4 regions of the Streptomyces sp. NPDC101237 genome follow, and region 3 is predicted to be linked to each of the others. Evidence: riboswitches for the same ligand, from Rfam matches in the RefSeq annotation. Region 3 holds a riboswitch; each other region holds the start of a gene.
What was found. Region 3 has a riboswitch for cyclic di-AMP ahead of ACIRQ9_RS13725 (NlpC/P60 family protein). Riboswitches for the same ligand answer to the same signal wherever they lie in the genome.
Positions count from the first base shown of each region.

Region 1: linked by a shared signal. The riboswitch ahead of ACIRQ9_RS22460 (C40 family peptidase) and the one ahead of ACIRQ9_RS13725 (NlpC/P60 family protein) in region 3 are both predicted to bind cyclic di-AMP.
Region 2: linked by a shared signal. The riboswitch ahead of ACIRQ9_RS00490 (M23 family metallopeptidase) and the one ahead of ACIRQ9_RS13725 (NlpC/P60 family protein) in region 3 are both predicted to bind cyclic di-AMP.
Region 4: linked by a shared signal. The riboswitch ahead of ACIRQ9_RS14980 (transglycosylase family protein) and the one ahead of ACIRQ9_RS13725 (NlpC/P60 family protein) in region 3 are both predicted to bind cyclic di-AMP.

Region 1 covers NZ_JBIWNY010000014.1:109,951-117,305, reverse strand. The annotation lists gene ACIRQ9_RS22470 (ATP-dependent Clp protease proteolytic subunit) at 1-399, shown strand, start outside; gene ACIRQ9_RS22465 (hypothetical protein) at 407-715, shown strand; cyclic di-AMP (ydaO/yuaA leader) riboswitch at 1,047-1,261, shown strand; gene ACIRQ9_RS22460 (C40 family peptidase) at 1,265-1,738, shown strand; gene ACIRQ9_RS22455 (ATP-binding protein) at 1,772-2,230, opposite strand; gene ACIRQ9_RS22450 (helix-turn-helix domain-containing protein) at 2,443-3,303, shown strand; gene ACIRQ9_RS22445 (DUF397 domain-containing protein) at 3,313-3,540, shown strand; gene ACIRQ9_RS22440 (8-amino-7-oxononanoate synthase) at 3,600-4,727, opposite strand; gene ACIRQ9_RS22435 (hypothetical protein) at 4,965-5,120, shown strand; gene ACIRQ9_RS22430 (hypothetical protein) at 5,142-5,480, shown strand; gene bioB (biotin synthase BioB) at 5,682-6,890, shown strand; gene ACIRQ9_RS22420 (adenosylmethionine--8-amino-7-oxononanoate transaminase) at 6,883-7,355, shown strand, end outside.
Region 2 covers NZ_JBIWNY010000001.1:107,345-114,699, reverse strand. The annotation lists gene ACIRQ9_RS00495 (PP2C family protein-serine/threonine phosphatase) at 21-1,115, shown strand; cyclic di-AMP (ydaO/yuaA leader) riboswitch at 1,373-1,533, shown strand; gene ACIRQ9_RS00490 (M23 family metallopeptidase) at 1,541-2,584, shown strand; gene ACIRQ9_RS00485 (aldo/keto reductase) at 2,739-3,710, shown strand; gene ACIRQ9_RS00480 (PrsW family intramembrane metalloprotease) at 3,745-5,079, opposite strand; gene trmB (tRNA (guanosine(46)-N7)-methyltransferase TrmB) at 5,090-5,971, opposite strand; gene lhgO (L-2-hydroxyglutarate oxidase) at 6,037-7,257, opposite strand; gene ACIRQ9_RS00465 (MFS transporter) at 7,351-7,355, opposite strand, start outside.
Region 3 covers NZ_JBIWNY010000007.1:152,454-159,808, forward strand. The annotation lists gene ACIRQ9_RS13715 (FAD-dependent oxidoreductase) at 1-1,171, opposite strand, end outside; gene ACIRQ9_RS13720 (NAD-dependent epimerase/dehydratase family protein) at 1,437-2,495, shown strand; gene ACIRQ9_RS13725 (NlpC/P60 family protein) at 2,511-4,784, opposite strand; cyclic di-AMP (ydaO/yuaA leader) riboswitch at 4,793-4,967, opposite strand; gene ACIRQ9_RS13730 (DUF1996 domain-containing protein) at 5,312-7,255, shown strand; gene ACIRQ9_RS13735 (lipoprotein) at 7,296-7,355, opposite strand, start outside.
Region 4 covers NZ_JBIWNY010000008.1:101,292-108,646, reverse strand. The annotation lists gene ACIRQ9_RS15000 (SurA N-terminal domain-containing protein) at 1-395, shown strand, start outside; gene ACIRQ9_RS14995 (nucleoside triphosphate pyrophosphohydrolase) at 497-1,492, shown strand; gene ACIRQ9_RS14990 (cytochrome P450) at 1,589-2,899, shown strand; gene ACIRQ9_RS14985 (transglycosylase family protein) at 3,025-4,026, shown strand; cyclic di-AMP (ydaO/yuaA leader) riboswitch at 4,221-4,392, shown strand; gene ACIRQ9_RS14980 (transglycosylase family protein) at 4,396-5,082, shown strand; gene eno (phosphopyruvate hydratase) at 5,438-6,724, shown strand; gene ACIRQ9_RS14970 (septum formation initiator family protein) at 6,833-7,309, shown strand; gene ACIRQ9_RS14965 (DUF501 domain-containing protein) at 7,339-7,355, shown strand, end outside.

The sequences.
Region 1 (7,355 bases), on a different contig from region 3:
GCGATGACCGCGATCTACGACACCCTCCGGTACGTCACCTGCGACGTGGAGACGATCTGCCTGGGACAGGCCGGGGCCTCCGCCGCGGTGCTGCTCGCGGCCGGCACCCCGGGCAAGCGGTTGGCGCTGCCGGGCGCGCGCGTCGTGCTCCAGCAGCCGTCGCTGCCGGAGCCGGTGCAGGGCCGGCCGAGTGATCTCGTCATCCAGGCGGCGGAGTTGGAGCGGACGCGCGCGCTCCTGGAGGAGATGCTCGTCCGGCACACCGGAAGGACACCGGACCGGGTGCGCCGGGATCTGGAGCGGGATCTGGTACTGGACGCCCAGGAGGCGCTGGCGTACGGGCTGGTGGACCGGATCGTGCCGGGCCGCAGGCGCTCGCCCGGCCAGGACGCGGGGTGAGCGGGCGATGCTGCCGCCCGAGCTGCCGCCGCTGCCCGCGCTGACCCGCGCCGAGGGCGAGCTGATCGACCGTTACCTGGCCGTGGTCGACCTGCTGGGCCGTATCAACCCGGCGCAGAACGAGGACACCTACCGCGGGCTGCGCGCCGCGCAGGCGCTGGTGCGCGCGGCGGCCGAGCTGCGCGACGCCCTCGCCCTGATGCACCGGCGGGGCGAGACGGAGCTCCATGGGGACACGCTCGCACGGGCCCTGCGGGTGCTCGACGGCGAGCGCCGGACCGCGCGCGTCGCACTCCCGCCCGACTGCGTACGGTGAGACCCGCCGTCGTCCGGTGCGACGCGTCCACCCGCCGGTGGGGCCGGAGTTGAAACGACCCAGTGGGGTTACGGCTGTTCGGCCGAGTGTGGCGTGGTTTTACCTGACCGCCGAGCCCGCTCAAGATGCGCGCACTCAGGGGCACGCGGAGGGCTTCGGCGCAGGTCCGGGGCTACGTACGGCAGTTGGCTGCTATTCGAACACACCCCTGTCCACCCGAACGGGTGGGTGGTGAGTAACCCCACAAATCCCCGATTCCGTTGGGATTTTCGGACACGCGTAAGTGAAGATCCCTGTCTGACGACAAGCCCCCGCCACAGCGGCGGGGCGATCCGTGCGGACGCCGAGTCCTGCCGCCGCCCGGATGACCGGTCGACGGAAGTGGATCGGCAGGAGTGGAGGACCCGAGCACGACGGGTCGCCGGCACGGTCGCACCATCGACCGGGCCGCGCAGCCCTAGGGGTGAAGCCGTGGCGACACGGCCGGGCAACTTCGCCAGCCCGAATCCGACAGGTCATCCTTCACAGGCGGCTGACGAAGGGTTGCGCATGACTGCGCTCAATCGTGTCCCGTCGCTGATGGCGCGGGCCGGCACGGCCTCGGCGCTCACCATTGCCGCCGTGGGCGGCTCCATCGTGATCCCGGGCGTCGCTGCGGACGCCTCGGCCGCCACGATAGCGACCAGGGCTCTTCAGGTCGCGGCCTCGAAGAAGGGCTCGCCCTACAGCTGGGGTGCCACCGGACCGAACCGGTTCGACTGCTCAGGGCTGACGCTGTACTCGTTCAAGAAGGCGGGCAAGAAGCTCCCGCGAACGGCGGCCCAGCAGTACAACAAGACCCGTCACGTCTCGGCCGGCAGCCGCAGGGCCGGAGACCTGGTCTTCTTCCATTCGGGTTCCAGCGTGTACCACGTCGGCATCTACGCCGGGAAGGGACGGATCTGGCACGCCCCGAAGACCGGGGACGTGGTGAAGCTGCAGAAGATCTGGACGCGCAGCGTCTGGTACGGCCGGGTCAGCTGAACCGGGCGGCGGCCGGCCGGCGGGAACTCGGGGCTACGGTTCCTGTTGGCCGGCCGCGGTGACCGTACCGGCCGGGACCGCCCAGGGCAGCTCGATGAAGACGGTCTTGCCGCCTTCCCGGGTGGGGCGCACCCGGAGCTTGCCGCCGCACTCCGCGGTGAGCCAGCGGATGATCACCATGCCGCGCCCGTTGTCCTGCTGGACCGCGGCCGGGAGTCTCTTCGGGAACCGCGGGTGGCTGTCGGTGACGCCGATGCGCAGGTGTTCGTCCCGGTCGAGGACGAGGTCCACCGTGAAGGTCGGGGACTGCCCGAGGGTGTGCTGGACCGCGTTGGTGGCCAGTTCGGAGACGATGAGGCGGATGGTGTCCGCGGTCTCCGTACCCGGCGGCAGACCCCACTCCGCGAGAGTGCCCAGCGCGTAGGAGCGGGCCACGGACACCGAGGCGGGATCGCTCGGCAGAGTGATGGATGCTTCCAGGTGGTCTGCCATGGCGACGTCGTCCCTTTCCCACGGGACCGTGGTCCGACACGGTGCGGATGGTTCGAGTACGGTCCCGGACTGGTGCTTCTTCGCCAGACTGCCATTGCCAGGACGGTCAGGGGAGCGATCCACCAAGATATGCATATATCTGTCGCTCGATGCGGTGAACTCTGCGACCCCAGAGCGTATTCGGGCGGTCTGGAAGGAGTAGGGAGTAGCCCATGCAGAACGGTCCCGCGGTGCGCCGCCGGAAACTGGGCGCCGAGTTGCGCTCGCTGCGCACCGGTGCCGGCCTCACGAGCGGCGAGGCCGCCCGTCTGGTGGGCTGGCACCAGTCGAAAGTGAGCCGGATCGAGACCGGCGCCAGCGGTGTGAAACCGGCCGATGTGCGGTTACTCCTGGACGCCTACGGCGTGGTCGAGGGGCAACTGCGCGAGTTACTGCTGGTGTTGGCGGGGTCGGAGGACACTGCGGGGCGGCACCACTGGTGGCATGCCTATCGCGGCGTACTGCCGCCCACCTACCGGGATTTCATCAGTCTGGAGTCACAGGCCGGCGCGATGCGCACGCTGGAGACCTCGGTCGTGCCGGGGCTGCTGCAGACCCCCGAGTACGCGCGCGCCGTGACCAGGGCGGCCGTGGACGGGCTCGACGACGAGGCGCTGGACGCCCTCGTGGAAGTGCGGCTGGCCAGGCAGGACGTGCTGCGCAACCGTCCGCCGCTGGAGCTGAGCGCGGTCCTCGACGAGGCGGTGCTGCGCCGGGAGGTCGGCGGCCCGGGCGTGATGGCGCGGCAGCTGGAACGGCTGCTGGAGGCGGCCCGGTTGCCCCAGGTACGGCTGCAGGTGCTGCCATTCTCGGCCGGAGCCCATGTCGGCATCACCGGGCCTTTCGTAATCTTCTCATTTCCGAGCACTTCTGATCTGGATGTTGTTGTTCTCGACCAGTTGACGAGTAGCCTCTACCTCGAACGGAAAGAAGACCTCCAGACCTACACGGAGGCCTTCAACACCCTTCAGATCCACGCCCTTTCGCCCGAGGACTCGTTGGATTACATCGCCGGGATAGGTGACGGCGCGTAAGGAGGCACCATGAATGCACTGCCTCGGAACGTACCTTCAAGTACTGATCTGCACGGACTGCGGTGGCTGCGCAGCAGCTACAGCACCGGAGCGAACAACTGCGTGGAGACGGCACGGCCGCACTCCGGTCGGCTGACCGGACTGCTCGCCGTGCGCGACTCCAAGGACCCGGCAGGACCCGCGCTGCTCTTCTCCCCCGGGAGCTGGGCGGGTTTCGTGTCGGCGCTCACCTGCTGATCGGTACGTGACCGACTCCGTATCCGCATTCGGTCAGGACCCGGCCGTGTCACGCCGACTCATGGTCGTGTCTCACCGATCACCTGTACAGCGCGTTCGATCTCGGCCCCGGAGAGGTCCGCACGGGCGGTCAGCCTGAGCCGCGACACGCCGTCCGGCACGGACGGCGGGCGGAAACAGCCCACGGCCAGGCCTGCCGCACGGCAGGCGGCCGCCCACCGCACGGCCCCCTCCGGGGACGGGGCCCGCACGGAGACCACCGCGGCGTCCGGACGCACCGCTTCCAGACCCGCGGCGGTCAGCCGTGCGTGCAGTTCGGCGGCGACGGCACGGGCCCGCTCCGCGCGTTCGGGCTCCCGGCGCAGCAACCGCAGCGCCGCCAGCGCCGCGCCCGCCGCGGCCGGTGCAAGACCGGTGTCGAAGATGAAGGTCCGGGCCGCGTTCACCAGGTGGTCGACGACCCGTGCCGGGCCGAGCACGGCCCCGCCCTGGCTGCCGAGCGACTTGGACAGGGTCACCGTGACCACCACGTCGTCGGCGCCGGCGAGCCCGGCCGCCTGCGGCGCGCCCCGCCCGCCGTCCCCGAGCACGCCCAGCCCGTGCGCGTCGTCCACGAGCAGCCCGGCACCGCGTTCCCGGCACGCCTCGGCCAGCGCGGCCAGCGGCGCCGCGTCGCCGTCCACCGAGAACACCGTGTCGCAGACGACGACCGCGGGCCCCTCGTGCGTCCCGAGCGCCTTGCGGACGGCGTCCGGGGCCGCGTGCCCGACGACCTGGGTGGTACCCCGGGCCAGCCGGCAACCGTCGATCAGGGAGGCGTGGTTGAGGGCATCGGAGACGATCAGGGAGCCGTGCGGGCCGAGGGTGGTGACGGCGGCGAGGTTGGCGGCGTAGCCGGAGGAGAAGACCAGGGCCGCCTCGAACCCGCAGAAATCGGCCAGCTCGCGCTCCAGCTCGGTGTGGAGTTCGGTGGTGCCGGTGACCAGCCGGGAGCCGGTGGAGCCGCCGCCCCAGGTCCGGGCCGCGACCGCCGCGCCCTCGGTCACCTCGGGGTGGTGGGCGAGGCCCAGGTAGTCGTTGCTCGCCAGGTCCAGCAGCGGGGAGTCGGCGGGGCGGGGGCGCAGGGTCCGAACCAGTCCGGCGCGGCGGCGCAGTTCCGCCTGTTCGTCGATCCAGCCGAACGCCATGGCTCCTCCGGTGATTTTGTGGGCAGTGAACAGACCCTAGCGGGACCATCAGCCACCACTGTGTGGCAATACCCACAGCCGGTTATGTCCAGCAGGGAAATCGTCCAGGTCAGAGGCTGTATCACGCCCTTCGTAAGGGATCGTGATCGTCCCTCACGCGGACCGGCCGCACGCCCAGGCGGCGCCCCGCGAGTCAGCGGCTGCTGCGGCGCGACCGCACGAGGCACGCCGCGGAGCGTGCTGGACACCAGCAAGGCACCGGTGGCGTTCGACAGCGACGAATACGGCAACGCCCGCAGGGGCCGCGTCCACGCCAAGTACCGGGGCCCCAACTGGGGAACCGGAATCGGCGGGGTCGCGATCACCATCGTGGCGAACAAGCGCTGGACCTAACGGATCGGCTCCTACGGCTCGGTGACCTACGCCCTCGCGGCAGCGGTCCTCGGCATCCTGGCCGTCGTCTTCCCGCCCGCCGCGCCCGTACTCGGCGTACTGGCAGCACTGATCACCATCATCGGGGCCGGCATCCGTTTCGTCGCCCAGAACGCGTCCGCACGCGGACAATCAGCGAACTACGAGCGCGAGTTCCGCGTGCGTCCGCCGTTCGCTCGAGATCTGGTCGTGCGCCTCGCGGTCCCCTACGGCCGCACGGTGGGGGATGCCGAGAGCTCCAAGAACAAGCCCGCACCCCGTCACGCACGGCGCTTGGGTGATCAGCCTACTCGGGGGTGTTGTAGGAATCCTCCATACTGATCCACTGGCCTGTGCGTGTCGCACACGGCTCTCGCCAAACGGGCGACGGGATCCGGATTCGGGTCTCTGACCTGGTCTTCCATGCTCTCTGTGGACCCTGTGTACGGGGGTGGTCCTGTTGCATATCCCACACGTCGAACTGACAGGGTTGTGCAAACTCTCCTTGGCCAGGAGCGGCCCCGTAGTACAGGATCGGCTCTCATGGACCTGCTGAACACGCTGGTGGACAAGGGGCTTCGGCGCGAGCTGCCGACCCGCGAGGAAGCACTCGCCGTACTGGCGACCTCCGACGACGACGTGCTCGATGTGGTGGCCGCGGCCGGCAAGGTGCGCCGGCACTGGTTCGGCCGGCGCGTGAAACTCAACTACCTGGTCAACCTCAAGTCCGGTCTGTGTCCTGAGGACTGCTCCTACTGCTCGCAGCGCCTCGGGTCCTCGACCGGGATCCTCAAGTACAGCTGGCTCAAGCCCGACGAGGCCTCCAAGGCGGCCGCCGCCGGCCTGGCCGGCGGCGCCAAGCGGGTCTGCCTGGTGGCGAGCGGACGCGGCCCGACGGACCGGGACGTCGACCGGGTCGCCGGCACCATCAAGGCCATCAAGGAGCAGAACGAAGGCGTCGAGGTGTGCGCCTGCCTCGGGCTGCTCTCCGACGGCCAGGCCGAGCGGCTGCGCGCGGCGGGCGCGGACGCCTACAACCACAACCTCAACACGTCCGAGGGGACGTACGGGGACATCACGACCACGCACACGTACGCCGATCGGGTGGACACGGTCACCAAGGCGCACGCGGCCGGTCTGTCGGCCTGCTCCGGTCTGATCGCCGGTATGGGTGAAACCGACGAGGACCTGGTGGACGTGGTCTTCTCGCTGCGCGAGCTGGACCCGGACTCGGTGCCGGTCAATTTCCTGATCCCGGTCGAGGGCACCCCGCTGGCCAAGGAGTGGAACCTCACCCCCCAGCGCTGTCTGCGGATCCTGGCGATGGTGCGGTTCGTCTGCCCGGACGTCGAGGTGCGGATCGCGGGCGGCCGAGAGGTCCACCTGCGCACCATGCAGCCGCTGGCGCTGAACCTGGCCAACTCGATCTTCCTCGGCGACTACCTCACCACCGAGGGGCAGGCCGGTCAGGCGGACCTGGAGATGATCGCGGACGCCGGGTTCGTGGTCGAGGGCGCCGACGAGGTGACGCTGCCGCAGCACCGGGCCGACGTCGCGGCCGGAGGCTGCGGGTCGCACGCGGAGGCCGGCTGCGGGTCGCACGGGGAGGCCGGCTGCGGGTCGGGGGTCTGCGGCTCCCACGAGGAGGCGGCCGCGCTCGCGGAAGCCACCTCGCTCGCCAACGAGCCGCGCACCGACCTGGTCGCCGTCCGCCGCAGGGGCGCCGGAACGGATCTCGCGCCCAATGCCTGACCTGAGCGTCCCCGAGCTGCTGGAGCTGGACCGACGGCACGTCTGGCATCCGTACGGACCGATGCCGGGCCGGGCCGAACCGCTCGTCGTGGAGTCGGCGAGCGGGGTCCGGCTGCGGCTCGCGGACGGCTCGGGCGAGTTGGTCGACGGCATGTCGTCCTGGTGGTCGGCGATCCACGGCTACAACCATCCGGTGCTCAACGAGGCCGCGCGCGACCAGCTCGGCCGGATGAGCCACGTGATGTTCGGCGGGCTCACGCACGAGCCGGCGGTACGCCTGTCGAAGCTCCTTGTCGACTTGTCGCCGGAGGGGCTCGAACACGTCTTCCTCGCCGACTCCGGGTCGGTGTCGGTCGAGGTCGCGGTCAAGATGTGCCTGCAGTACTGGCGTTCCCTCGGCCGCCCCGCGAAGCAGCGCCTGCTGACCTGGCGCGGCGGCTACCACGGCGACACCTGGCAGCCGAT
Region 2 (7,355 bases), on a different contig from region 3:
GAACAGAGGAGAGTCAGGCCGTGGGCTTCGAAGAGGCGCGGGAGGACGGGTCCGTGACCGTCCGCACCCTGGCCCGCCTGCTGCCCGCTCTGCTGATCGTCGCCGGTGTCCTCTACGACGTGCTCACCCCGGTCGCGTACACGGCCGTCCCCTTCTTCACGGCCGCCCCGCTGGTCGCCGCCCCGCTCTCCTCCCTGCGCACCACGGTCCTGACCGGCCTGGCCTCCTTCCTCGCCGTCTACGGCGTGCACGCGCGCTTCGGTCTCGTGCCCGACGCGGACGCCGTCACCGAGCTGACCACCGTGGCCACCGTCTCCGCCCTCGCCGCCGGCATCAACCGGGTCGTGCGCCTCGGCGACCAGCGGCTGGCCTCCGCCCGCGAGGTCGCCGAGGCCGCCCAGCGCGCGGTGCTGCCCGAGCCCGCCGAGCGGATCGGCGGCTTCGAGATCGCCGCCCGTTACGAGGCGGCCCAGGAGGGCACCCTCGTCGGCGGGGACCTGTACGCCGTCCAGGACACCCCGTACGGGGTACGGCTGGTCGTCGGCGACGTCCGCGGCAAGGGCATGGGCGCGGTCGCCGCCGTCGCGGTGGTGCTCGGCGCGTTCCGGGAGGCCGCCGAGCAGGAGGCCTCGCTGGAGGCGGTGGCGGGCCGGCTGGAGCGGGCGCTGGCCCGGGAGTGCGTCCGGCGCGGCGGAGTCGACACCTTCGAGGGGTTCACCACCGCCGTGCTCGCCGAACTCCCGCACGGCGAGGGCAGGGTCCGGGTCGTCAACCGGGGCCATCCGCCACCGCTGCTGCTGCACGCCGACGGCACGGTGCGCCCGGTCGAGGTGTCCGAGGCCGCGCTGCCGCTGGGGATGGGCGAGCTGGGCGCCTGGCCGGACCGGGCCGCCGAGCGGCCGTTCCCGAGCGGGACCGCGTTGCTGCTGCACACCGACGGCCTCTCCGAGGCCCGGGACGCGCACGGCCGGTTCTTCGACCCGGAGCGGCGCCTGGCCGGCCGGGCCGGCACCGCCCCGGGAGCGCTGCTGGCCCGTCTCGCGGCCGAGGTGCGCCGGCACACCGGCGGCCGGACGGCGGACGACATGGCGCTGCTGGTGGTGCGGCGCGCCTGAGCGTCCGTCCAGGGGAAGGTCACCCTCGGTGTGCGGACGGCAGCCCTCCGCATCACGCCCGGGTCACCATCAAAACGCTGTGACTCCCGTGCCGCACCGACCGCGCGGCCAACTCGACCGTTTTTGGCCGTTCGTGACAGGTAAGTCCTCGCTTCGAAAGCTTAATGATCAAGGAGAACGGCTTGGAATCTGCCAGCCGCGTCTATTAACGTTCGATAACGCAGCGCGGTCGTCCCAGCCGTCACCCGCGACGGCTCCGTGCGCACGCGCCGAATCCCGCAAGGGAACCGGGGAACCACCTCATTGGGGTGAATCGCTCGTATGTCGCCGGGTACGAAACGGTCGGTATACGCGCGTAGGAGACCTTCCCGCTCCGAACCCGTCAGCTAACCCGGTAGGCAGCGGAAGGAAAGGAGTGCGCCCGCGTGGCGTCCAACCGGCCTGCTCCGACAGCCCCGTTCGTGCCCAGTCAGCGTCAGCCCGAGGCTTACGGCTACGGCGCCGGGCGCACCGACGAGGGCCCCTGGGAGGAGTGGAACCCCACCGAGGAGTCCCTCGCCCCGGTACGCGGCCGGCACCGCGTCGCCAAGCAGCGCGGCGGCGGACTCGCCCGCAGCTCCACGGTCCTCGGCGTCGGTGTCATCGCCGCCGTCGGCGCGGGCGGCATGGCCAGCGCCAACACCGGCAAGCCGCCGGTCTCCCTCTCGCTGCCGGACCTGCCGTCCTCCGTCGACTCCCTGCTCGGCGACGGCACCGGCCACCAGGCCACCCAGGCCACCCAGACCGCGCTGAGCCGCGTCACCACGGCGACCGCCACCGACGCGGACTCCTCCTCCGACGCCGGTGAGGCACTGCGCAGCCGGATCATCGCGCAGGCCGAGCAGCAGCAGACCCAGATCGACGTCCGGGCCACCGCCAAGGCCGTGGCCGCCGCCGACAAGGCGGTCTCCGACGCCGAGTCCAAGGCGGAGAAGGCCGCGGCCACCCAGGCCGCCGACGCCAAGCAGAAGGCGCAGGCCGCCGAGAAGGCGCAGGCCGAGCAGAAGCGGCTCGCCGCGCTGGCCAAGCAGTACACGCTGCCGGTCGTCTCGTACACGATCACCGGCACCTTCGGCCAGGCCGGCTCCATGTGGGCCTCCGGCTACCACACCGGCCTCGACTTCGCCGCTCCCACCGGCACCCTGATCAAGGCCGTGCACAGCGGCACCGTCACGGAGGCCGGCTGGGCCGGCTCCTACGGCTACCGCACGATCCTCACCCTCGACGACGGCACCGAGCTGTGGTTCTGCCACCAGTCCTCGATCGGCGTCAAGGTCGGCCAGAAGGTCGCCACCGGCGACGTCATCGGCCGGGTCGGCGCCACCGGCAACGTCACCGGCCCGCACCTCCACCTGGAGGTCCACCCCGGCGGACAGGCCACCGGCATCGACCCGATGACGTGGCTGCGCGGCAAGGGCCTCACCCCCTGACGGACCCCACCGAACCCCGGCGGCCCCGACGACAACCCCCCGACGTCAGGGCTGCCGGTCCGGTGTGCCCGGAGTCCGCCGGGGCCTTCCGCTTTTACGAGAACTTCGCGTGGCGGCGGCATCGGTCCGCAGGCGGCCGGTGTTGAACTGGGACATGACTCCTTCTTCCGCTTCTTCCGCCTCCGGTTCCCTTCGCAAGCTCGGCTCCTCCGACCTGGAGGTCTTCCCGCTCTGCCTGGGCGGCAACGTCTTCGGCTGGACCGCCGACGAGGCCGCCTCCTTCGCCGTCCTCGACGCGTACACCGCGGCGGGCGGCAACTTCGTGGACACCGCCGACGCGTACACGGCCTGGATCGAGGGCCACCAGGGCGGTGAGTCCGAGACCGTCATCGGCAAGTGGATCGCGGCGCGCGGCAACCGCGCCGACGTCGTCATCGCGACGAAGGTCAGCCAGCACCCCGACTACCCCGGCCTGTCCGCCGCCAACATCAAGGCCGCCGCGGACGCGTCCCTGCGCCGCCTGGGCACCGACTACATCGACCTGTACTACACGCACTTCGACCAGCCCGAGATCCCGGTCGAGGAGATCATCGGCGCCCTGGACGAGCTGGTGCGGGCCGGCAAGGTCCGGCACATCGCCGCCTCCAACATCACCGCCGAACGGCTCCAGGAGTCGCTGGACTTCTCCGACCGCGAGGGCCTCGCCCGGTACGTCGCCCTCCAGCCCCACTACAACCTGGTCTCCCGCGACACCTACGAGGGCCCGCTGCAGGAGCTGGCCTCCCGCACGGGCCTGGCGGCGGTTCCCTACTTCGGCCTCGCCGCGGGCTTCCTCACCGGCAAGTACCGCCCCGGCGCGACGGTGGACAGCGCCCGCGCGGGCCGCGCCGCCCAGTACCTGGAGAGCGAGCGGGGCCGGCGGGTCCTGGCCGCCCTCGACGAGATCGCCGAGGCGCACTCCGCCCCGATCCCCACGGTCGCCCTGGCGTGGCTCGCGGCCCAGCCCACCGTCACCGCCCCGATCGCCTCGGCCCGCTCGCTGGAGCAGCTGCCCGCCCTGCTGGCCGTCGCGGACCTGGAGCTGACGGAGCAGGAACTGGACCGGCTCACGGCCGCCTCCGCGTGACGCGCTGGCTGTATTTGGCCACGAGCGTTGTCAGCTAGCCGCTGTACGGGTTGTGGGGCACGTACGGCGCCGGGGCCGCGTACCAGCCGGGCGCGCCCCAGGCCGGGGGCGGCTGGCCCCCGTACCCCGGCCAGCCGCTCGGGGCCGCGGCGCGGGCCGCGTAGTCCAGGGCGGGGCGTACCAGCTCGCGCCGGTCCCACAGCCGCGTGAGCAGGTCCCGCTCCCGCACCGTGAAGTCGGCGTCCGCCCGCCCCCGCCGCCCCCGGCGGCGCAGCAGGGCGAGTGTCGTCGCGTCCGCCTCGTACGCGGCGACCGCCCGGCCCGCCGGCTTGCCGAAGTGGTAGGCGGCGTACTCCCGGGCCATCTGCCGCGCCCGCATCGAGCCCAGGACGAACGGCTCGGCCGGCCCCAGCCAGCCCGCGTACACGTACGCGGGCAGCTCCTCCCGTACGGTCCGCAGCTCCCGCTGGCGCGTCCAGACCGCGAGCCAGGTCAGCAGCCCGAACACCGGCACCATGAACATGCCGTACACGGCGAAGAACCCGTACTGCCCGAACGACGAGGACCCGTTCCACAGCGCGTGCATGCTCATCGCGAGCAGCAGTCCGGTCACCGGCGCGAGCGCCCGCCGCGCCCGCTGCCGTTCCCCGCAGAGCGCGGCGACGCCGAAGCCGATGCCGGTGAGGACGGTGAACAGGGGATGCGCGAACGGGGACATGACGATGCGGACGAAGAACGTCGCGGCGGTGACGGAGGCGATGCCGGAGTCGCCGGCGAGCCGGTCGGCGCCGAACGCCGTACCGAGATAGAGGATGTTCTCGGTGAACGCGAACCCGGTGGCGGTGATCCCGGCTATCACCACACCGTCGACGATCCCGGTGAAGTCGCGTCTGCGGAACAGGAAGACCATCAGCACGGCCGCGGCCTTGGCGGACTCCTCGACGATCGGCGCTATCACCGTCGCCCCGAGCGTGTCCGCGCTGCTCGGGTCCGTCGTCGCCGTCGCTATCCAGCGCGTCGCGAAACTGTTGGCGACGATCGCTATCAGCGCGGCCGCGCACGCTCCCCAGGCGAACGCGAACAGCAGGTTCCGCCAGGGTCCCGGCTGAACCCGGTCCAGCCAGCGGAACGCGCTCATCAGCAGCGGCACCGGCAGCACCGCGAGACCGAGCCCGACCAGGAAACCCTCCGTGCCGGTCTGCTCACGGACCAGCGCGAGGATGACCAGGCCGGAGACGGCGAGCAGGCCGCCCAGCGCGCCGTAGCGGACCCAGCGCCGCTGCCACCAGCGAGGATGCCGCAGTCCTCGACCGGCGGAGTGCGGCGGGTACGACGGATACGGCGGGTACGGCGGCGGAAAGGTGGCCACGGCATCGACCCTAACGAGGTGACTCCTGTCGGTGCTGTTCGCCCTGCTGCACCGGATGCTGTACGCGACGGAAAAGCAGATCGTTCACCACGTGACCCTTGTCCAGGCCCTGCCCCTCGAAACGGGTCAGCGGCCGGTATCCGGGACGTGCCGCGAAACCGCCCCCGGCCTGGGTGTTCTCGAACGCCGGGTGCGCGTCGAGGACGTCGAGCATCTGTTCGGCGTACGGCTCCCAGTCCGTCGCGCAGTGCACGACGGCCCCGGGCCTGAGCCGGGTGGCGGCGAGGTCGAGGAACTCGGGCTGGATCAGCCGCCGCTTGTGGTGCCGCTTCTTGGGCCAGGGGTCCGGGAAGTACACCCGCAGCCCGTCCAGCGACTCGGGCGGGAGCATCTCCCGCAGCAGGATGATCGCGTCCCCGTTGGCGACCCGGACGTGGGTCAGCCCGTTCTGTTCGGCGAGGTTGAGCAGGTTCCCCTGCCCCGGCGTGTGCACGTCGACGGCGAGGATGTTGGTGTCCGGGTCTTCGGCGGCCATCTGCGCGGTCGCCTCGCCCATGCCGAAGCCGATCTCCAGGACGACGGGGTTGCCGTTCCCGAACAGCGCGCCGAGATCGATGACGTGCTGCCCGTCGATGTCCAGCCCCCATGTGGGCCACAGCCGCTGCAGGGCGTCGGCCTGTCCGGCGGTCACCCGGCTGCGCCGTGGCTGGAAACTGCGGATCCGCCGCTCGAAGTGGGAGCCGGCCGGATCGGCGCTGGGCCCGTCGGGGAACCGCGGCTCTCCCTTGGGCCGGGTGGGCCGCACCGGCACACCGGGAACGTACGGAGAGTCCGCGCCGGGGACGGTCTCGGCGGGCCTGGGGGCTTCTGGGGCATTGAGCGAGTCAGACACAGTGCCCTCGATTTTACGGCCCGTGCGGAACCCCTCGACAGCGTCAGGCCCGGCCACCGCGGTCCTCACACCGAGTCCAGCATCTCCAGCGCCCGGCGCGCCACCTCCCGCCCGATGGGCAGCGAGGCCGTCGCCGCGGGCGAGGGCGCGTTCAGCACGTGGACCGTCCGCGGGCCCTCCTTGATCAGGAAGTCGTCGACCAGCGAGCCGTCCCGCAGCACGGCCTGTGCCCGCACCCCGGCCGCCGCCGGCACCAGGTCCGCCTCCGTCACCGCCGGCAGCAGCCGTCGTACGGCCGCCGTGAACGCCCGCTTCGAGACCGACCTGCGCAGCTCGCCGCCCCCGTACCGCCAGTGCCGCCTGGCCAGCGCCCACGACCCCGGCCAGGCCAGCGTCCCGGCGACCTCCCGGGGGCGGACGACGCCCCAGCCGTACCCCTCCCGGGCCAGCGCCGGCACCGCGTTGGGGCCGATGTGCACGCCCCCGTCGATGCCCCGGGTGAGGTGCACCCCGAGGAACGGGAACGCCGGATCGGGCACCGGATACACCAGCCCCCGCACCAGCTCCCGCCGCGCCAGCTCGTAGTACTCCCCGCGGAACGGCACGATCCGCATCCCCGGGTCGTCCCCGGCCAGCCGGGCGATCTCGTCGCAGTACAGCCCCGCGCAGTTCACCAGCACGCGCCCGCGTACGACGTCCCCGCGCTCGGTGCGCACGGCCACGCCCCGCTCCGGCCGCCGGTCGACGCGCTCGATCCGGGCCCCGTAGCGGATCTCCGCCCCGGAGGCCTCGCCGAACTGCCGGGCGACCCCCACGTAGTCGCACACGCCGGTCGTCCCGACGTGTATGGCGGCCAGCCCCCGCACCTCGGGCTCGAACTCCGCGATCTGGGCGCCGCTCAGCTCGCGCACCGGTATCCCGTTCTCCCGGCCGCGCTGCACGAGCGCGTGCAGCCGGGGCAGCTCGGCCCGGTCGGTGGCGACGATCAGCTTGCCGGTGACGGCGTGCGCGATGCCGTACTCCGCGCAGAACTTGACCATCTCGGCCGCGCCCTTGACGGCGTAGCGCGCCTTCAGCGACCCGGGCCGGTAGTAGATCCCGCTGTGGATGACCCCGCTGTTCCGGCCCGTCTGGTGTCGTGCCGGCCCGGCCTCCTTCTCCAGGACGGTGACCCGGGTGCCCGGCGCGGCCCGGCTGATCGCGTACGCCGTGGACAGCCCGACGATCCCACCCCCGACGACGAGCACATCACAGTCATAGGCGACCCCGGCAGACACCTGCACCACCTCCCACACTCGATAGTGCACTGCGCCACTGACATCACTTTGAAACGTCCCGCGCGCGCCGGGACGGACCGCCCCGGCCGGCCGGGGCGGTTGTCACG
Region 3 (7,355 bases):
CGGAGGCGTAGTCGTCCAGGAGGCTGGCGACGGTCTCGTTGGCGTCGCCCTTCGTGTGGCCGATCAGGCCGATGGGGCCGCGGCGGATCCAGCCGGTGACGTAGGTGGAGCGCAGGTGGTTCCCGGACTCCTCGATGACACGGCCGGCCTGGTCCGGGACGGTCCCCGAGTCGATGTCCCAGGGCAGCTTCGGCAGTTTGTCGGAGAGGTAGCCGACCGCCCGGTAGACCGCGCCGAGGTCCCAGTCGGTGTGCTTGCCGGTGCCCTTGACGTTGCCGGTGCCGTCCAGGGCGGTGCGCTCGGTGCGCAGGCCGGTGACCTTGCCGTCCGTGCCGAGGATCTCGGTGGGTGACTCGAAGAAGTGCAGGTAGAGCTTGTGCGGGCGGTCACCGGTGTCGCGGATGGCCCAGTTCTCCAGGGTCTTGGCGACCATGTCGGCCTGCTTGTTGCCGCGGCGGGTCTGGATCGATCCGGCGTCGTAGTCGATGTCCTCGGGGTCGACGATGACCTCGATGTTCGGGGAGTGGTCCAGCTCGCGCAGTTCCATCGGGGAGAACTTGGCCTGGGCCGGGCCGCGGCGGCCGAAGACGTGGACCTCGCGGGCCTTGTTGGCCTTCAGGCCCTCGTGGACGTTCGGCGGGATCTCGGTCGGCAGGAGTTCGTCGGCGGTCTTGGCGAGGATCCGGGCGACGTCCAGGGCCACGTTGCCGACACCGAGGACGGCGACCTTCTCGGCGTGCAGCGGCCAGGTGCGGGGCACGTCGGGGTGGCCGTCGTACCAGGAGACGAAGTCGGCGGCGCCGTAGGAGCCGTCCAGGTCGACGCCGGGTATGCGCAGCTCGCGGTCGGCGGTGGCGCCGGTGGAGAAGATCACGGCGTCGTAGAGGGAGCGCAGGTCGTCCAGGCTGATGTCGGTGGGGTAGTCGACGTTGCCGAAGAGGCGGACCTGGGGCTTGTCCAGGACCTGGTGCAGGGCGGTGACGATGCCCTTGATGCGGGGGTGGTCGGGAGCGACGCCGTAGCGGATCAGGCCGAACGGGGCGGGCATCCGCTCGAAGAGGTCGACGGACACGCCGGGCTCGGCGGCCACCTCGGACTTCAGCAGGGCGTCGGCGGCGTAGATCCCGGCCGGGCCGGCACCGACGATGGCTACCCGCAGGGGGCGCGGCATGATCAGGTTCCCTTCGAGTGATGACAATCGATCGAGTGAGGACAATCGATCTCGAACGGGAAGCCTAAACTAAGGCAGTCCTAAGTTGGTACGCGGGTCCGGTCTATGGCCCCATAAGCCAACCTTATGACCTCTCTGGGTTCTTCCTTATGCCCCGGAGACGGTACCGCTCCGTTCCCGGACCTTGGCGGCCGCCCCTGACATGCACCAGCCTGTCCTGTGCGGGACACCGAGGCGCGGTGGCCCAGGGGCGAGGGGCGGAAGCGTGGACGCAGGCGGGGAGAGGACCGCGGCGGTGACCGGCGGCAGCGGATTCGTCGGCAGCCACCTGGTGCGCCGGCTCCTGGAGCGGGGCTACCGGGTCCGCGCGACCGTCCGCAGCGCCAACGACCCGGCCAAGGTCCGGCCGCTGTGGGAGCTTCAGGAGGCCTTCCCCGGCCGGCTCGCCCTGTTCGAGGCCGACCTGCTCGCGGAGGGCTCCTTCGACGAGGCCTTCCGGGGCTGCGCGACCGTCTTCCACGTCGCCTCCCCGTTCCTGATGCCGGAACGGATCAAGGACGGCCGGCGGGACGTGGTGGAGCCGGCGCTGCACGGCACCCGCAACGTCCTCGCGAGCGTGGACCGCACCCCCGAGGTGACGACCGTGGTCCTCACCTCCACCGTGGGCGCGATCTTCGGCGACTACTGCGACGTCCGCGAGATGGCCGGCGGAATCCTCACCGAGAAGTACTTCAACACCACCAGCACGGCGAGCGGCAACCCCTACCACTACGCCAAGACGCTCGCCGAACGCGCCGCTTGGGACGCGGAGGCCGCCCAGGACCGCTGGCGCATGGTCTCCGTCAACCCCGGCCTGGTCCTCGGACCCTCGCTGACGCCGGCCTCCGAGTCCGGCAGCCTGTTCCTGCTGGACGAGCTGTTCAAGGGCCTGTTCTGCTACGGCGCCCCGGACTTCAGCTTCACCACCGCGGACGTCCGCGACGTCGCCGACGCGCACATCGCGGCGGCGGAGCGCCCGGCGGCGAGCGGCCGCTACATCGTGGCCCACGAGACGATGACGTCCTTCCACGAGATGTCCCGGATCATCCGCGCCCGCCGCCCCTGGGACCCGCGGCTGCCGCGCACCGCCCTGCCGCACTGGCCGGTACGGCTCATCGGCCCGCTCTTCGGCCTCACCCAGGACTACATACGCAGGCACCTGGGCATCCGCTTCCCCGTCGACAACGGCCGGAGCGTCCGCGAACTGGGCCTGACCTACCGGCCCGTGGAGCAGACCCTCCTGGACCACCACGAGAGCTGGCGCACCCGGCGGCGGAGGGTCTGACCCGGACGGCCCTGCTCAGGCCGGGCGCACCACCCGGTGGATCGCCGACTCGCCGGCGTTGTAGATCGACTCCTCGCGGATGGACGCGCCGGGGCTGGGCGCGTGGATCATCATGCCGTCGCCCGCGTAGACACCGACATGGCTGTCGTCGTCGAAGAAGAAGACCAGGTCACCCGGCTCGACGGCGGCCAACGTCAGCGGGCTGCCGGCGAAGGCCTGCTCCGGCGCGCTGCGGGGCAGCGACACCCCGGCGGCCCGCCAGGCGGCCTGGGCCAGGCCGGAGCAGTCGTACGACTCCGGACCGGTCGCGCCCCAGACACAGGGCCGCCCGATCTGCGCGCGGGCGAACGCCAGCGCCTTCATCGCCTTGCCGGGCTCGGCCACGGCGACGGCCGTGAAGGGCGCGGCCGGGGGAGCGGTGGACAGCGGCTCGGTGACGGCCACGGGGGGCACCGTCGGGACGGCCGCGGTGACCACCGCAGGCATCGGCGGGACCATCGTGACGGAGAGCGGGTCCGCGGCGACGAAGAGCGGGTCGGCGGCGAGCGAGGCGGCGGCTGCCGTCGCCAAGGGCGGCTCGGCCGGCGCGGCGGGAGCCGCCAGCATCGCCCACGGCGGGTCCGTCACCGTCGTCGGCATCGGCGGCTGGGGTGCGGCGGCCATGGCCGGGGCGGTGGCGTAGCCGGTGGTCGGGTAACCGCCCATGTCCATGGCGGGCGCGGCCACGGGGAGGCCGCCGGTGCCGAAGTCGGCCGACGGCACGGCGTACGGGGCGGCGGGAGGGACGGCCTCCGCGAAGGCCTGGGGCACGCTGGGGTAGGCGGCGGCCGCAGCAGGGAAGGAACCGCCGGCCACCGCATCCTGGACGGGCCCGGCGGCGAGGTAGGCGCCGGTGTTCGCGGGTGCCGTGGCCGGGAAGCTGCCGGTGTCCGCGGGTGCCATGGCTGGGACGCTGCCGGTGTCCGCCGGCGTCATCGCCGGGAACGAGCCGGTGTCGTCCGGCATCCGGAACGTACCCGTGGCGCCCGGCGTCATGACCCGGAAGGAACCGGTGTCACCCGGGCTCACGGCGGACGCCACGGCCGAATCCATGGGCGCCACGCCGGAAGGACCGTCGGTACCACCGGGCGCCATGACCCGGAAGCCGCCGGTGTCCGCGGGGGACTGGGGCTGGGCGGTGCCGGGGCTCATGATGCGGAAGCCGCCGGTGTCGGTGGCGGGTGTGTGCGGGGTGGTGCCTGTGTCGCCGTTCGGGTTGAGGGCGGGGAAGCCGCCGGTGTCCATGGGGGACCGGGGCTGGGCGGCGCCCGGGCTCATGATGCGGAAGCCGCCGGTGTCGGTGGCGGACAGCGCCGGGATGGCGCCCGTGTCGTTCGGGTTGATCGCCGGGAAGCCGCCGGTGTCTGCCGGCGACTGGGGCTGGGCGGCGCCGGGGCTCATGATGCGGAAGCCGCCGGTGTCGGTGGCGGACATCGTCGGGATGCCTCCCGTGTCGCCGGGGGACATGACCTGGAAGGAACCTGTGTCCGTGGCCGGTATCACCGGGATGGCGCCCGTCTGCGTAACGGTCACGGCGGCGAAGGCGCCGGTGCCGGTCAGGGCGTCCGCCGCGAAGGTGCCGCTGTCGCCGTACCGGCCCGGCATGCCGGCCGGGGCCGGCCACTCCTGGGCCGGAGGCTGGGCGGCCGGGGCCGGTTCGAGGGCCGCGACGGCGCGCCGCCCGGTGCGCTGCGACAGGATCTCGCGCGCCTTGGCGATCTTCAGCTGGCTCCTGGTCTTTGACGCGCCCGGTGTGGCGCGCCGCGGCGCCGCGGCGGCCAGCGCCTTGGGCTCGGCGGACGGACCGGGCGGCAGGGCGGCCGGGGAGCCGGCCGTCAGTTCCCGCCGCGGGAGTTCCGCCGGTTCGCGGACGACCTCGATGCCGCTGGTCGCGGACGGCCCCGCGGTCAGTTCCGGCCGTGCCGGCCCGGAGTCCTCCAACTGGCCGACCAGGTCGGCCGCCATCGCGCTGACGGGCCGGCGTGGACCGGGACGGGCGGGCTGCCGGTCGGCGGGCAGCGCCGCCGGGACACTCGGTCCGAGCCGGGAGCGCGCTCCGTCGAACCATTCACGGGCGATGCTCTCCAGGCCCGGGTCGTCACGCCGGGGCCGCTTGAACAGCGGGACTCCGCGGGACCGCGAGCCCCCGTTCATCGCGCGGGTGGCGTTGTAGTTCCCGGTGGCGTTCTCGGCCTGGTCGTAGAGGCTGTCGATCCGTCGGCGAACCTCGTCACGGCTCTCGGGCGCCATGGGGGTCGTGCTCCTTCCGTACTCCGCCGACCGGGTTAGCTGTCGGGTTCGGGCGGGTCGATCCGGAAGGCATGCCCTACGGCCGCGGCCCCTCAGGGCGGTTGGCCGATTCACCCCAGTGGTTCGGTTGGGTCCCCGGCTCCGGAAAGCCCCGTTGGGCACCGGATTGGGCGGAGGCCGCGCGGCCCGACGGGATTCGCCGGGGGGAGCCGAGCGGCTTGCCCGTCAACCTAGCCAACTTGTGTCACTCGTGTGAAGGTTGAGGTGGCTAATGTCCGATACGTAATTGTGATGTTCGTCGTGGTGTTCGAGGCGTCGGACCCGTGCCGGGGCGGCCCGCACGGCTGCTTCCTATGAGATTGCCGTGAATTCGCGGGGCCGTTGAACGCGAGGGTGCCGTGCCGCGTACCGGGTGGGGGGATTTCCATGCCCGGCCGACCACGACACGCAGGGGAACGACCTTGAGACCCAACAGGCGCAGACGCCCTACCGGCGCACAACGCGCGACCTTCGCAGCGGTCGCCCTGATGCTCGGCGGCGGAACACTGGTCGCGGTGAACGTCTACGCCTCGGCCACCGAGGGGAGTTCGGACCAGCAGACCGGGCAGACCGCCCAGGTGCTGTCCGCGCCCACCGTCTACTGCCCCGACGTCGGCAGCCGTCTGACCACCGTGCCCGACGCGGCGCGTGCCGACGTCGACGACGAACTCGCGCAGCTGGACCAGCAGATCGCGGCCGCCTACCAGCAGCTCAAGGAGCAGACGGCGGCGATCCAGCAGGACCCCGGCTCCGCCGACGGGACGATCCTGGCGCCGCTGAAGGAGAAGCGGTCGGAGTCCCTGCAGCGGATCGCCGACGCCATCGGCCGTGCCGGCGAGCGTCCGCAGGGCCTCGACGACCTCGCCGCCTGCACCCTGCGCTCCTCGGACCAGGGCGGCGGCCAGTCGCCGTCGCCACAGGACAGCGGCGCGCCGAGCCAGGGCGCGAGCGCGAGTGCGAGCGCCGGTACCGGCGCCGGCGGCCAGGGCGGCAACGGCCCCGTCGCCGCCGACTACGCCGACATCGACAGCGTGCAGCCGAACGCCGCGACCCCCGCCGAGCAGCCCGGCGGTTCCACCGGCACCTTCTCCTCCAGCTGCGGGGTCAACGCCAACGGCCTGTTCAACTCGGACAACGTGATCGTGGCGCCCGGCGTCTCCAACGGCGCCCACCACTTCCACGACTACATCGGCAACCAGTCCAACAACGCCTTCGCCAGCGACGACGACCTCGCCAAGGCCGACACGAGCTGCGCCGACCGGGGCGACAAGTCCACGTACTACTGGCCCGTGCTGCGGTTGCAGAACGGCAAGCAGGAGCGCGACGCCGACAAGCCGGGCGGCGGCACCGAGGGCAACTCCGGGCAGATCGTGACGGCGAAGCAGGTCACGCTCACCTTCGAGGGCAACCCGACCTCCAAGGTCACCGAGATGCCGCGGCTGCTGCGCATCATCACCGGCGACGCCAAGTCCTTCGTCAACGGCCCCGCCAACGCCAACGCCTCCTGGAGCTGCACCGGTCACGAGGACCGGCAGCTCAAGGACAAGTACCCGCTGTGCCCTTCGGGCAGTGACGTCGTGCGCACGTTCAGGTTCCAGAGCTGCTGGGACGGCCGGAACATCGACAGCGCCAACCACCGCACCCACGTGGCGTTCGAGGCCGCCGACGGCAGTTGCCCGGCCGGGTTCAAGGCCATCCCGCAGCTGGTGCAGCGCATCGTCTACGCCGTCGACGCGCCGAGCCTGGACGACGGCGGCCGCACGGTCCCGCTGTTCGCGGTGGACTCGTTCCCCGAGCAGCTGCACAAGCCGGTCACCGACCACGGCGACTTCATCAACGTCTTCGACGAGAACCTGATGCGCACGATGGTCGACTGCATCAACTCCGGCCGCACCTGCGGCGCGGGGGCCGGCGAGGAGCCGCCGTCGCAGAGCGCCGAACCCGACCCGTCCGCGTCGGCGAGCCCGCAGAACCCGCCGTCCGACACCGCGAGCCCGGTCACCGAGCCGTCCGGCACCGCGGCCCCGGCCGACCCGCCGGCCGAGACCGGCAACGCCGAGCCGTCCGAGCCGGCGTCCGAGCCGTCCGAGCCGGCGTCCGAGCCCTCCGCCACGGGGAACGGCTCGGGCGGCACCGGCCTGCCGCACGTCTACGCCAGCGCGTCACCCAAGAAGTCCTCCGGCACGGGCGGTGCCATCAGCAAGCCGACCGAGCGGCCCGCGACCCAGGCCCCGGCCGACGCGCAGAGCCCGGCGGGCGCCGCTCCCGCGGGCCAGGAGACCCCGCCCGCCACCGTGCCCCAGACCGAGCCGCAGGCCGTCCAGGGCGATCTCGCCGAGACCGGCGCCCACCTCTGGCCGGCCGTCTTCGGCGGGCTGCTGCTGGCCGCCGGGTTCGTCCTGCTGTGGCGCACCAGGTGGCGGTCCTCCTGACCCTGCCGCGTGCCGTCCCCGCCCGGCCCCGGTCCCGGGGTCAGGCGGGGCGCAGCGTCCGCCGGGCGAGTTCGAACGCGGGGAGCATCTCCTCGTGCTC
Region 4 (7,355 bases), on a different contig from region 3:
ACATGGTCCTCGACCAGGTGCTGCACCGCGCCGCCCAGGACAACGGCATCAGCGTCACCCGCAAGGAGATCCAGCAGATGCGCACCGGCCTCGCCCAGCAGGCCGGCGGCTCCGAGGCGCTGAAGACCGCCTGGCTCCAGAAGTACGGCATCGCGCCCAAGCGCCTGGACGACAACCTGCGCCTCCAGCTGGAGGCGCAGAAGCTCGCCAGGCGGCTGGGCACCGACACCAGCCAGCCCGCCTTCTGGAAGGCCCTGTCCAAGGCCTCCCAGGAACTCCACGTCGACCTCAACCCGCGCTACGGCGCCTGGGACGTCGAGAAGAGCAGCCGGGTGGACGCCAAGACGCCGTGGGTCCGGGAGGTCACGTCGTCGGGGACCCAGGCCACGGCATAGGACGGGCAGGCCGGACACCCGGTGGTCATACGATCACCTGATCACCCCCGGCCTGTGGACAACGCCCGGGGCGGGCGGCGCGGGTGCGTTACGTTCGGATCGTGAACACCACCAGCTCGCGGCCCTCCGTCCCGCCCGTCCCCGACCCCGGCCGGATCGTCCTGCTCACCACCAGCCACCGGGTCGCCCCCGGCCTGCTGTCCTGGCCCGCCTGGCAGGCACTGCGCTCGGCGGACCGCGTGCTGTGCGCGGACGGCGCCCACCCGCAGCTGCCCTACCTGCGCGAGGCCGGCGCCACCGTGGACGAGTCGGCGCCCACCGCCGAGGAACTGGTCGACGCCTGCGCCGGCGGCCGGACGGTGGTGGTGGTCGCGACGGGCGAGGGCGAGCCGGCGCTCACCGACGGCCTCGCCCGCATGGCGGGCTCCGGCCGGATCGCCATGCCCGAGCTGGAGCTGCTGCCCGCCTCCTACGACCTGCCCGGCGCCCGGCTCCTCGACCTCGTCCAGGTCATGGACCGCATCCGCCGGGAGTGCCCCTGGTCGTCGCGGCGGACCCACGAGGGGCTGGCGAAGTACGCCATCGAGGAGGCCTACGAACTCGTCGAGGCGATCGAGGCCGGCGACCGCGACGAACTGCGCGAGGAACTGGGCGACGTGCTCCTCCAGGTCGTCTTCCACGCCCGCATCGCGGAGGAGGACCCCGAGGCCCCCTTCTCGGTCGACGACGTGGCCGCCGGCATCGTCACGAAGCTCATCCACCGTCACCCGCACGTCTTCGGCGACGAGACCGCCACGACCCCGGAGGAGGTCAAGGAGCACTGGCTGCGCACGAAGGCGATCGAGAAGCGCCGCGCGTCCGTCACCGACGGGGTGCCCCTCGCCCAGCCCGGACTCGCCCTGGCCGCCAAGCTCGCCTCCCGGGTGCACACGGCGGGCCTGGACGTACCCCTCCCGCAGGCCCGGGGCATCGGTTACGAACTGCTCGCCCTGGCGGTACGGGCCGAGACGGAGGGCGTCGACCCGGAGGCGGCCCTGCGCACGGCGGCCCGCGCCTACCGGGACGCGGTACGGGCGGCGGAAGGGGTGGACGCGTAGGGACCGCCGCGGACGGGGCCGGGAGGGGGCGGCCCCCCTCGCCTGGACCGACGACGCGCGGTCCGGGCGGCGCACGCCGCCGGATACCGTCATCAGGTGACCGACCAGCCCGCCTCCGACGCCACCGCCGCCCCCGAACTCTTCACCTGGGAGTTCGCCGCCGACCCCTATCCCGCCTACGCCTGGCTGCGGGAGCACGCGCCGGTGCACCGTACGCGGCTCCCCAGCGGGGTCGAGGCCTGGCTGGTCACCCGCTACGCCGACGCCCGGCAGGCCCTGGCCGACCCCCGGCTGTCCAAGAACCCGGCGCATCACGACGAGCCCGCGCACGCGAAGGGGAAGACCGGGATCCCGGGTGAGCGCAAGGCCGAGCTGATGACGCACCTGCTGAACATCGACCCGCCGGACCACACCCGGCTGCGCCGGCTCGTCAGCAAGGCCTTCACCCCGCGCCGGGTCGCGGAGTTCGCGCCCCGGGTGCAGGAGCTGACCGACCGGCTCATCGACGGGTTCGCCGGCCGCGGCGAGGCCGACCTCATCCACGAGTTCGCCTTCCCGCTGCCCATCTACGCCATCTGCGACCTGCTGGGCGTCCCGCGCGAGGACCAGGACGACTTCCGGGACTGGGCCGGGATGATGATCCGGCACGGCGGCGGACCGCGGGGCGGGGTCGCGCGGTCCGTGAAGAAGATGCGCGGCTACCTGGCCGAGCTGATCCACCGCAAGCGCGAGGCGCTGACCGCCGAGCCCGCTCCCGGCGAGGACCTCATCTCCGGGCTCATCCGCGCCTCCGACCAGGGCGAGCACCTCACCGAGAACGAGGCCGCCGCCATGGCCTTCATCCTGCTGTTCGCCGGCTTCGAGACGACGGTCAACCTCATCGGGAACGGCACGTACGCGCTGCTCACGCACCCGGAACAGCGCCGCCGGCTGCAGGACTCGCTGGCCGCGGGCGAGCGCGGGCTGCTGGAGACCGGGGTGGAGGAACTCCTGCGTTACGACGGGCCGGTGGAGCTCGCCACCTGGCGGTTCGCCACCGAGCCGCTCGGCCTCGGCGGGCAGCGCATCGCCACCGGCGACCCGGTCCTGGTCGTGCTGGCCGCCGCGGACCGGGACCCGGAGCGGTTCGCCGAGCCGGACACCCTCGACCTGGCGCGGCGGGACAACCAGCACCTCGGGTACGGCCACGGCATCCACTACTGCCTCGGCGCCCCGCTGGCCCGCCTGGAGGGCCAGAGCGCGCTCGCCACCCTGCTCACCCGGCTGCCGGACCTGCGGCTGGCGGCCGAGGAGAGCGAGCTGCGCTGGCGCGGCGGACTCATCATGCGCGGACTGCGCACGCTCCCCGTGGAGTTCACCCCCGCCGGGCCCATCACCGGTAAAGATGACCAGGGTTCAACTATGTGATCTTCACGTGATCTACGCGGCATTAACTTGTGACAAGTGATCGTCTGCCTATACCTTCACCCATCAGTGCGGCGCGCCGGCAGGACCGTCGCGCCGGTCACCGCTGTCGCTCGAAAGGTCTCCGCATGCTCTCCGGGAACGGTCGTCACCGTCGCCCCCGTCAGGCTCCGGCGCTCCTCGTCGCGGCCGGCGTGACCGGCTCGGCCATCGCCATTCCGCTCCTCGGTGCGGCGAGCGCCAACGCGGCCGACGGCAGCACCTGGGACCGGGTGGCCGAGTGCGAGAGCGGCGGCTCCTGGAGCATGGACGAGGGCACCGGGTACTACGGCGGCCTGCAGATGTCCCAGGACGACTGGGACCACTACGGCGGCCAGGAGTACGCCGGCACGCCGGACCAGGCGAGCCGTTCGCAGCAGATCGCGGTCGCCGAGAAGATCCTCGCCGACCAGGGCACCAAGCCGTGGCGGACCTGCGCCCTGCTCTCCGGGCTCTCCTCGGACGACGCCTCGGTGAGCGTCGACACGGGCGCCGGTGACTCGGGCGACGCGTCCGGCTCCGCCGACTCCTCCTCCGGGCTGTCGGATTCGTCCTCTTCTTCTGGTTCATCGGATTCCTCCGCCTCCCCGGACTCCGGCCCCTCCGACTCCTCGGCGGGCGCCTCGGACTCCGCGTCCGTCACGCCGTCGCCGAGCGCGAGCAAGGGCTCCGGCAAGGACGCTCCCGCCGCCTCCTCGAAGACGGCGGGGAAGGGAACGGGCGGCTCGGACAGCTCGAAAGCGAGCGAGAACCCGGTCGTCCCCGAAGCAGACGAGTCGGACAATTCGTGGCAGACGGGCAGTTCTTGGGATCTGGTCGACACGGGTGCGGTCGGCAGCAGCGGCAAGCACCGTGGCGGCTCGGCGGACGAAAGCGTGACAAACGGTCAGAGCGGGATGTCTTCCGGTCGTCATGCCTCCCGGAGCGCGGACACCTACACCGTGCGCGACGGCGACACGCTCGCCTCCATCGCCGACTCCCTTGACCTGGACGGCGGATGGCGTGCGCTCTACGCCGCCAACAAGGCCGACATCGGCACCGACCCGAACGACATCGCCCCCGGTCAGACCCTGAAACTCGGCACCGAATAGGGCCAAAACCGGCGGGAGTTGACGTCCCGCTTCGAGTTGAATGTCCGTTTCGGTGAAAGTGTGGGATGAGTCTCAGAAGCCCTGATCATCTTTGAAATTCCCCTGATCGCCTGTTTACGGTCGAGGCCGCTCGTCACCACGAGCCCCGGTTGTCGCAACGCCGAGTCCTGCCAGCGGCTGCCCGGGAACAGTCGTCGCGTCAAGCGCCGTAGGCAGGAGCGGGGGACCCAAGGTAGGTGCCGGGACCGGTGGTTGAGACCGCCGTGTCCGGCTAGGGGTGGAGCCGCGCACCGTGAGGTGTGCGGCCGGGCAACTCAACCGGCCCGAACCCGACAGCTCACCTCGCAGGCGTCGGTGAGGGGATTCTCCATGCTGTTTTCCGGCAAGGGCAAGCACCGTCGTCCGTCCAAGGCCACCCGCGTCGCCGCGCTCGCCGGCGTCACCGGTGTCGCCATCGCCGCTCCGCTGATGGCCACCGGCACCGCCTCCGCGGCCACCGCCTCCGAGTGGGACGCCGTCGCCCAGTGCGAGTCCGGTGGCAACTGGGCCATCAACACCGGCAACGGCTACTTCGGCGGCCTGCAGTTCTCCGCCTCCACCTGGGCCGCGTACGGCGGCACGCAGTACGCCGCGCAGGCCAACCAGGCCGGCAAGGCGCAGCAGATCGCGGTCGCCGAGAAGGTCCTCGCCGCGCAGGGCAAGGGCGCCTGGCCGGTCTGCGGCAAGGGCCTGTCCGGTGCCGCCTACACCGGCGGCTCCAGCTCCTCCGGCTCCGGCAGCTCGTCGGGCGGCGGCACCGCCACCCGCTCCACCGACAGCCAGGCCGCCTCCCGCTCCGCCGAGCGTCCTGCCGCCAAGAAGACGGTCACCACCCCGACCGGCAAGAAGGTGAAGAAGGGCGACGGCGAGTACAAGGTCGTCAAGGGCGACACGCTCAGCTCGATCGCCGAGAAGCACAAGGTCAAGGGCGGCTGGCAGGCGCTGTTCAAGCTGAACAAGGACATCGTCGACGACGCCGACTTCATCTTCCCGGGCCAGCAGCTGCACCTGAAGTAGGCCCGCCCAACCGCAGCCCCCGCGCGGCCGTGGTCCTCGTGGCGAGGTCCACGTGCGGGCCGCCCCCGTCCCCCCGGCTGACTCCCGCCCCGGTGCGTTCTCCCCCGTACGCACCGGGGCGGGGCCGTGTCCGCGGCCGCCTCCCGCGGGCCTCTTCGTGACCCGCTCTTCTTCCGTTTTTCACCGGACCCCCCTTTGTTCCGTACATGAACAATGAGTACCGTCAGTGTGTCCACGGGCCGGTCGGTCGGCCGTCTGACGGGTCCGGGGCGGTTAGGCTCTAGTCGCAAGGCTGAGCAAGGGCCGACAAGGCCCGCGTGCGCCCGCACAACCAGCGTCACATCCCAAGAAGGAGATGCTCGTGCCGTCCATCGACGTCGTCGTAGCCCGGGAAATCCTGGACTCCCGAGGCAACCCCACGGTCGAGGTCGAGGTCGGCCTCGACGACGGCAGCACGGGTCGTGCCGCCGTTCCCTCCGGCGCCTCCACCGGCGCCTTCGAGGCCATCGAGCTCCGTGACGGCGACCCCAACCGCTACCTCGGCAAGGGTGTCGAGAAGGCCGTCCTCGCCGTCATCGAGCAGATCGGCCCGGAGCTGGTCGGCTACGACGCCACCGAGCAGCGCCTGATCGACCAGGCCATGTTCGACCTGGACGCCACCGACAACAAGGGCTCGCTCGGCGCCAACGCCATCCTCGGCGTCTCCCTCGCCGTCGCGCACGCCGCCTCCGAGGCCAGCGACCTGCCGCTGTTCCGCTACCTGGGCGGCCCCAACGCGCACCTGCTGCCGGTGCCGATGATGAACATCCTCAACGGCGGTTCGCACGCGGACTCCAACGTGGACATCCAGGAGTTCATGATCGCCCCGATCGGCGCGGAGTCCTTCTCCGAGGCGCTGCGCTGGGGTGCCGAGGTCTACCACACCCTGAAGAAGGTCCTGAAGAACAAGGGCCTGTCCACCGGTCTCGGCGACGAGGGCGGCTTCGCCCCGAACCTGGAGTCCAACCGCGCCGCGCTCGACCTCATCCTGGAGGCGATCAAGCAGGCCGGTTACGTCCCCGGCGAGCAGATCGCGCTCGCGCTCGACGTCGCCGCGTCCGAGTTCTACAAGGACGGCAAGTACGAGTTCGAGGGCAAGTCCCGCTCGGCCGCCGAGATGACCGAGTACTACGAGGAGCTCGTCGCCTCCTACCCGCTGGTCTCCATCGAGGACCCGCTGTTCGAGGACGACTGGGCCGGCTGGAAGGTCCTCACCGACAAGCTCGGTGACAAGGTCCAGATCGTCGGCGACGACCTGTTCGTCACCAACCCGGAGCGCCTGGCCCGTGGCATCGAGGACGGCGCCGCCAACGCCCTGCTCGTCAAGGTGAACCAGATCGGCTCGCTCACCGAGACCCTGGACGCCGTCGAGCTGGCCCAGCGCAACGGCTTCAAGTGCATGATGTCCCACCGCTCCGGCGAGACCGAGGACGTCACCATCGCCGACCTCGCCGTCGCCACCAACTGCGGCCAGATCAAGACCGGCGCCCCGGCCCGCTCCGAGCGCGTCGCCAAGTACAACCAGCTGCTGCGCATCGAGGAGATCCTCGACGACGCCGCGGTGTACGCCGGCCGCAGCGCCTTCCCGCGCTTCAAGGGCTGAGCCGTAGGGCCCGTAGAGGGTAAGGCTTAGCCAGTCGTACGTACGTCCCCGTACCCGGTCCCGTACCGTGTGCGGGGACGTACGCGCGTGTGAACGGGAGGCGGGGACATGGCCGTGAGGGACCGGGACCGGTTCTCCACCGCGACCAGGCTGAAACTGCTCGGCGAGCAGACGGCGGCCCGGGTCTACCGCTCCCAGACCAAGCGGCAGGCCAGGCGCTCCCGGCTCACCGGGCGCGCCGCGCTGCTCGCGATCGTGCTGTGCACGATGATCGTCGCGCTCGCCTATCCGATGCGTCAGTACGTCTCCCAGCGGGCCGAGATCGCCGACCAGGAGCGTCAGCAGAAGCAGGCCAGGCAGCGGGTCGAGCAGCTGCGGGACGTCAAGGCCCGCTGGCAGGACGACGCGTACGCCGAGCAGCAGATCCGGCAGCGGCTGCACTACGTGATGCCCGGGGAGACCGGCTACATCGTGATCGACCCCGCTGCCGCCCAGCAGGCGCACGCCTACCTCGGCGCGGCCGACCGGCCGTGGTACGCGAACGTCTGGGACGGCGTCGACAAGTCCGACGCGTCCGATCAGTGAACCGACAGAAAGCCGCACAGAACACAGTCATGCACACGCCTCCGCC